Regions from separate parts of the Methylovirgula sp. 4M-Z18 genome, predicted to be linked through region 1. Evidence: predicted binding sites of a transcription regulator. Region 1 holds the regulator's gene; the other holds the start of a gene.
The links. Region 1 encodes LexA, which represses DNA repair genes until DNA is damaged. Its sites were predicted from a motif close to TGTTCNNNNTGTGTTCNG; they were not measured.
Positions count from the first base shown of each region.

Region 2: a site for LexA is predicted at 1,747-1,764, ahead of V9T28_RS15185 (DNA recombination protein RmuC). Genes of this name have one in related genera too.

Region 1 covers NZ_CP149574.1:1,727,373-1,730,687, reverse strand. The annotation lists gene V9T28_RS07945 (molybdopterin molybdotransferase MoeA) at 1-226, shown strand, start outside; gene V9T28_RS07940 (PLP-dependent cysteine synthase family protein) at 266-1,315, shown strand; gene lexA (transcriptional repressor LexA) at 1,501-2,208, shown strand; gene V9T28_RS07930 (ComEC/Rec2 family competence protein) at 2,213-3,315, opposite strand, start outside.
Region 2 covers NZ_CP149574.1:3,263,286-3,266,600, forward strand. The annotation lists gene truA (tRNA pseudouridine(38-40) synthase TruA) at 1-132, opposite strand, end outside; gene fmt (methionyl-tRNA formyltransferase) at 134-1,090, opposite strand; gene V9T28_RS15180 (peptide deformylase) at 1,132-1,647, opposite strand; gene V9T28_RS15185 (DNA recombination protein RmuC) at 1,791-2,984, shown strand; gene V9T28_RS15190 (serine hydrolase domain-containing protein) at 2,994-3,315, opposite strand, start outside.

The sequences.
Region 1 (3,315 bases):
CGAGCCGGCGCGCCTCGCCGTGCCGGTCAAGGCCAATGATTTCCGGCAGGATTATTTGCGCGCGACGCTCACCGAGCGCGCGGACGACCTGCCACGCGTGACACCGCATGGCCTGCAGGATTCCTCGATGCTGCGCGTCCTGGCCGAGGCGCAGTGCCTCCTGATCCGCGTCCCGCATGCCGCGGCGGCGGACGCCGGCGATCTGTGCCGGATCATTCGGCTGTAGTCAGGCACGCTCTCAAGCGTTTCATCGATTGGAGGACGTATGGCCCGCACGTGGCTCGACACTGCCATCTCCCGCATCGAGGCGGATTTTACACGCTCTGCCGATACGCATCTCGTGCCAATCCCGCTTCCCGGCGCGGTCGATTTTTTCTTCAAGGACGAATCGACCCATCCGTCCGGCAGCTTGAAACACCGGCTCGCGCGCTCATTGTTCCTCTATGCTTTGTGTAACGGCTGGGTGCATGAAGGCACGACGATCATCGAAGCCTCCTCCGGTTCGACAGCGATCAGCGAAGCCTATTTCGCGCGGCTTTTGGGCCTGCCCTTCATTGCCGTCGTGCCGCGCAGCACCAGCCAGGAAAAGTGCGCACAGATCGAATTCTACGGCGGGCGCCTGCATCTCGTGGATTCCGCCGATGCCGTCTATGCCGCTTCGCACCAATTGGCGCGCGAAACCAGCGGCCATTTCATGGATCAGTTCACCTATGCCGAACGCGCCACCGACTGGCGCGGCAACAACAACATTGCCGAATCCGTTTTCGCGCAAATGGCGCACGAGCGCCATCCGACTCCAGCCTGGATCGTCGTCGGCGCGGGGACCGGCGGGACATCGGCCACCTTCGGCCGTTTCGTGCGCTACCGCCAGCATGCGTCGCGTATCGCCGTCGTCGATCCGGAAAACTCCATCTTCACGGCCTATCACGCCAGCGGCGACCCCACGCTGACCAGCGCCACCGGCAGCCGGATTGAGGGGATCGGCCGGCCGCGCGTCGAGCCGTCCTTCATCCGCGACGTGGTGGACGAAATGTTTCCGGTCGAGGACCTCGATTCGATTGCCGCGATGCGCGTGCTGTCAAAGATCCTCAGCCGCCGCGTCGGCCCCTCCACGGGAACGAATTTCATCGGCGCGTTGCGGCTGCGGCGGCGCATGCTCGATGCCGGCGAGCCGGGTTCGATCGTTTCGCTGATTTGCGACTCGGGCGAGCGCTATGCCGATTTGTTCGACGATGACTGCGTGAGCGGACGATTCGGCGAAGGTCTCGCCGCTCGGCTTGATGCGGTCGCAGAAGAAATTAACCGGGCCGGCTGAACGCCCTCGTACCGTCAAACCCAGGAGTCTTGCGCCAAATTCAACGATTTACCCCTTGCGGAACATAAAAAGAACGCTTAACATGCGTTCATGATTTGTTTAAGGTCCTGCCGCAGGTTATGAGGAACAGCGATTGATTCGCGAAGGCTTCCTTAAGGTTGCGAGCACATGAAGGGGAATGATCGATGCTGACCAAGAAACAGAATGAATTGCTCCGCTTCATTCACGAGCGCCTGAAGGAAACCGGCGTGCCTCCATCTTTCGACGAAATGAAGGACGCGCTTGATCTGCGGTCAAAGTCCGGCATTCACCGGCTGATCATGGCGCTCGAGGAGCGCGGCTTCATCCGCCGGCTGCCCAATCGCGCCCGCGCGCTAGAAGTGTTGAAACTGCCGGAGTCGGCAGTGCCGAGCAGCTCGCGCAATGGCCGTTTCGCGCCGAGCGTCATTGAGGGCAATCTCGGCAAGGTGCGCGCGGTGGGCACGGCCTCGCCCGACGACGAGACGATGCAAAGCGTCGCTGTGCCGGTGATGGGGCGCATTGCCGCCGGAACGCCGATCTCCGCAATTCAGACCCGCAGCCACACGATTTCGGTACCACCGGAGTTCCTGGGTTCGGGCGAACATTTCGCACTGGAAGTGCGCGGCGATTCGATGATCGAAGCGGGAATTTTCGAAAACGATACGGTGCTGATCCGCCGGCAGGACACGGCCGACACCGGCGACATCATCGTCGCGCTGGTGGATGATGAGGAAGCGACCTTGAAGCGCTTGCGCCGGCGCGGTGCCTCGATCGCACTCGAAGCCGCAAACCCGGCTTATGAGACGCGAATCTTTGGGCCGGACCGGGTGAAGATCCAGGGCAAGCTCGTCAGCTTGATCCGTAAATACTGACGTTTCATTGATCGGCATCATAGGCGAACGGATCGCCGTAATCGTTTTTCGGCGCGGACGCGTTGCTGGAGTTTTGTGACGGCTTTGCCGCATCGGCAAAATGCGAGGGTTTGCGGATGGGCGTCGGCAGAGGCGACCAGGGGCGGTTTTCCAACGGAGCACGCGCGGCTTGCATCATCAATTGTCCGTTGGACCAGCGCAGCGCGACGGCGCCGGTTTGGAGAAGTTTTTCGCGATCGAAAATGTGTTGGGCTTTGCAATAGTCCGGCGCGATCAGCGGGCTGACGATGATGTTGGCGCGCGTGCAATCTTCGTAAAAGGCTTGCGCCTGCAACACCAATGACAGGACTTCGCCATTGGGCAGCGTCGCGATGCAAGCGAGTTTATCGCAATGGGATTGCGCGCTGAGTGCCGCGTCGCGCGGCGTCCGGCTATCACCATCAGCGCTCAGCCATTGCGCGAGCGCGAAGAGATCCGGACGAAGGCCAAGCGCACCCAACGTTCCGTCGTCTTGCCGCACGGCGATGGATTGCGGATAGGATGGAATGAAGATGTCATAGGCTTCGGATTGTGCGGCGACGAACATCCCAAGTCCTATGAGCGGGAGGGCTGCGAGACGAAAGAGCGTGCTGCGCCAGATCACGGCGCAGGCAAGTGCAAGGGTGAAACACAACAGGGCGGACGGCGCGAAAGCTTTCAGATGCAGAGTGGCGCCGGGCAATTCGCTTAAATGGCCGGCGGCCGCCATGACGATATTGATGCCCATGCCGACATAGGTCCAAACCGGCCCGTCGAGGCCGAGCGGATATAAAAGCGCGCCGAGCAACGCGCCTGGCACGGCGAAGAATTCGATCACCAGCAAAGTGAGCGGATTGCCGATGAGCACGTATGGGCTGAGTTCGTGAAAATCATAGGCCATGAAGGCCGCAGTGGCGCAGGTCGCGGCGGCGGTCCCGGCGAGGAGATGTTTGGGCGCGCCCGCCACATGCCGCGCGAACCAACCCTGCAAGCCGCGATGGTCCTGCGGCGCACGGCGCAGCGGCATGTCGATCTCGTTCTGTCGATGCTTTTCATCGCTGCGCATTTTGGCTTCGAGCACAGCAATCA
Region 2 (3,315 bases), 1.5 Mb from region 1:
GATCAGCCTCTCGCCGGTGACGCCGAACAGCGCGTCTTCCAGCACCTGCTGCACCGAGAGATGCACCTCCTGCCGCTGCCAGCCGGCGAAGGGCGTACCGTCATATTCGATGGTGAGCTTGTAGCGCGGCATGTCAGTTAAGCTTCGCTCCGGCCGCCACCGGCGTGCCGCGCAGGAAATCCGCGACCTGCATCGGTGCCTTGCCGGCGCGCTGGATTTCGGCGAGTTGAATCGCGCCTGTGCCGCAGGCAATCATGAGATTGCCATCAAGCGTAGTCCCTGGGACCGCGGGCGTCCCGCCCGCACCGGCGCCGGACGCCCGCGCTCCTAAATGTGCGCGCAAAACTTTGATGCGCTCCGGCCCCTTGCCGGAATCCATCTCGAACCAAGCGCCCGGAAAGGGCGTGAGGCCGCGAATGTGATTATGCACGTCCGGCGCAGGCTTCGCCCAATCGATCCGTGTTTCGCCCTTGTCGATTTTCGCGGCGTAAGTCACGCCATCTTCCGCTTGCGGCTGAAAGTGCAGCGAGCCACGCGACAACGCGCCAAGCGCGCGCGCCATCAGGTCGGCACCGATCGTCGCCATGCGGTCGTGCAAGTCGCGCGCATTCATCTCGGGCGTGATGGCGATTTTCTCCGCCATCCCGATCGGTCCGGTGTCGAGCCCTTCGTCCATACGCATCACCATGACGCCGGTCACCGTGTCGCCCGCCATGATCGCGCGCTGAATCGGCGCCGCACCGCGCCAACGCGGCAGCAGCGAGCCGTGCAAATTCAAACAGCCTAGACGCGGCGCATCGAGAATGGCTTTCGGCAAAATCAGCCCGTAGGCGACGACGACCGCCACATCGGCGTCGTGCGCGCGGAAATGTTCGGCGGCTTCCTCACTGCGCAAGCTTTTCGGCGTCAGCACAGGAATGTGAAACCGCTCTGCCACCACCTGCACCGGCGATGGCGTCAGTTCCAATCCGCGCCGCCCGGCGGGTTTGGGCGCGCGCGTATAACACGCCACGACTTCATGGCCCTGGCCGACGATCTCGGACAGAACCGGACACGCAAAATCCGGCGTCCCCATGAAGATGATGCGCAGAGTCATTTGATACTCGAAATCCTTGCGTCCTGGCTTCCGGCCTAGACCGCGAGCCGCGCCGCCTTGGTGAATTTCTTCATCACCCGGTCACGCTTCAGCTTCGAAATATGATCGATGAACAAAGCACCGTTGAGATGGTCGATCTCATGCTGCAGGCAGGTCGCGAGAAGCCCGTCGGCGTCGATCTCCTGCTCCTTGCCGTCCCGGTCTATATAACGCACGCGCACTTTCGCGGGGCGCTCGACCTCGTTGAAATAATCGGGAATCGACAGGCAGCCTTCTTCGTAGGTGGCGAGCTCGTCCGATTTCCAGACCACTTCCGGATTGAGGAAAACCATGGGCGCCGGCTCCTCTTCCTCCTTTTTGGCGAGGTCGATGACGACCACCCGCTTCGGCACGCCGATCTGAATGGCGGCAAGGCCGATGCCGGGGGCGTCGTACATGGTCTCGAGCATGTCATCCACGAGCGTCCGAATCTCGGCGTCGATCGTTGTCACCGGCTCGGAAACGAGGCGCAAACGGGGATCGGGCAGCAGGACTATGGGGCGGATGGTCATCGATGGGTCTCGGTTGATCGGGCTCTTGCGCATCACATAAGCGCGCTGGGGTAATCGGTCAATTTAATAGCTCCGGATTTACGGCCCTTAGATTGGAAAAGTTCCTATTTTGTTCTTACGCGCGAATCATATATGATGGGCTCATGCAAGGTATGACTCTCTCCTCCCCCGTCCTGACCCTCGGATCGACGCCGGTCACGGTACTGCACCTTCTGGTGCTCGCCGTCCTGGCCATGCTTGGGCTATTGCTCGTACTCGCCACAGCGACCCTGCGCGCCAATCGGGAGCGCGATTTTGCCGCCGGGGCCGAAGCCGAGCGCAGCCAGGAACTCGACGAGCGGCTGGGCGAGATCAACAAGGCCAATGCCGAGCTTGCCGGCCGGCTCGCAACCATGGCCGAGGTGCTCACCACCCGCCAATCGGACCTCGCCCGCTACATGGCCGAGCGGCTCGACGCGGTCGGCACCAAGGTCGGCCAGGGGCTGGAGCAATCCTCCAAAACGACGGCGGAGAATCTCACCAAGCTCAACGAGCGCCTCGCCGTGATCGACGCGGCGCAGAACCGCCTCACCGGCCTGACCGAAGAGGTGGTGACGCTGAAAGATATTCTCGCCAACAAGCAGACACGCGGTGCCTTCGGGCAAAGCCGCATGGAAGCGATCATCCGCGACGGCCTGCCGCCCAACGCCTTCGAATTTCAGGCGACGCTGAAAACCGGCGTGCGGCCCGATTGCCTAATCCGGCTGCCGAATGACGAGCGCGGCATGGCGATCGACGCGAAATTCCCGCTCGAAGGCTTTACCGCTCTGCGCGAGGCGGAAACCGAAGAGGAGCGACGCGGGGCCATCGCGCGGGTGCGCGGCGATGTCGGCAAACATGTGAAGGACATTGCCGAGCGCTATCTGGTGCCCGGCGTGACCCAAGACATTGCAGTCATGTTCGTGCCTTCGGAATCGATCTTCGCCGACCTGCACGAATATTTCGACGACGTGGTGCAGCGCGCCCACCGCGCCCGCATCACCATCGTGTCCCCGTCCCTGCTGATGATGGCGGTGCAGGTGATCCGCTCGATCATGCGCGATGCGCGCATGCGCGAGGAAGCGCACCGCATTCAGGACGAGGTGGGCAAATTGCTCGACGACGTGCGGCGGCTGGGCGACAGGGTCGGTAAGCTCGACGACCATTTCCGCCAGGCGCAGAAGGACGTGTCGGATATCGTGATTTCCTCGAACAAGGTGCTGGCGCGCGGCGAGAAGATTCAAGCGGTGGAGTTCGAGGACGCGCCGGAAAGAACCGCGCCCGCGACGACAGTGAAGTTTCCGCGGGCAGCGGAATAGATAAGCTGCTTAAGCGTAAACCGCATCGCGGATCGCATCGGGAAAGGCGCCCTGCATCCCGGCGAAAGCGGTATTCGTCAGTGCAACGACGGAAAGCTGGCGCACCGGATCGACGAACCAGGAATGGCCGTAGGCACCGCCCCATTGCAGCGTGCCCTTGGATTGCGGCGTTGCCGTGCCGGCCGGATCTTCCAGCACCGCCCAACCATAGCTGAAGCCCCAGCCCGGCCCCCGGGTTTCGGCCCGCGGATCGAGCTGATTCGTGACCATGGCTTTGACCGTCTTGGGCTGCAGGATCGGTGCGCCGCCCTGGCGAATGGTCTCCAAGAAA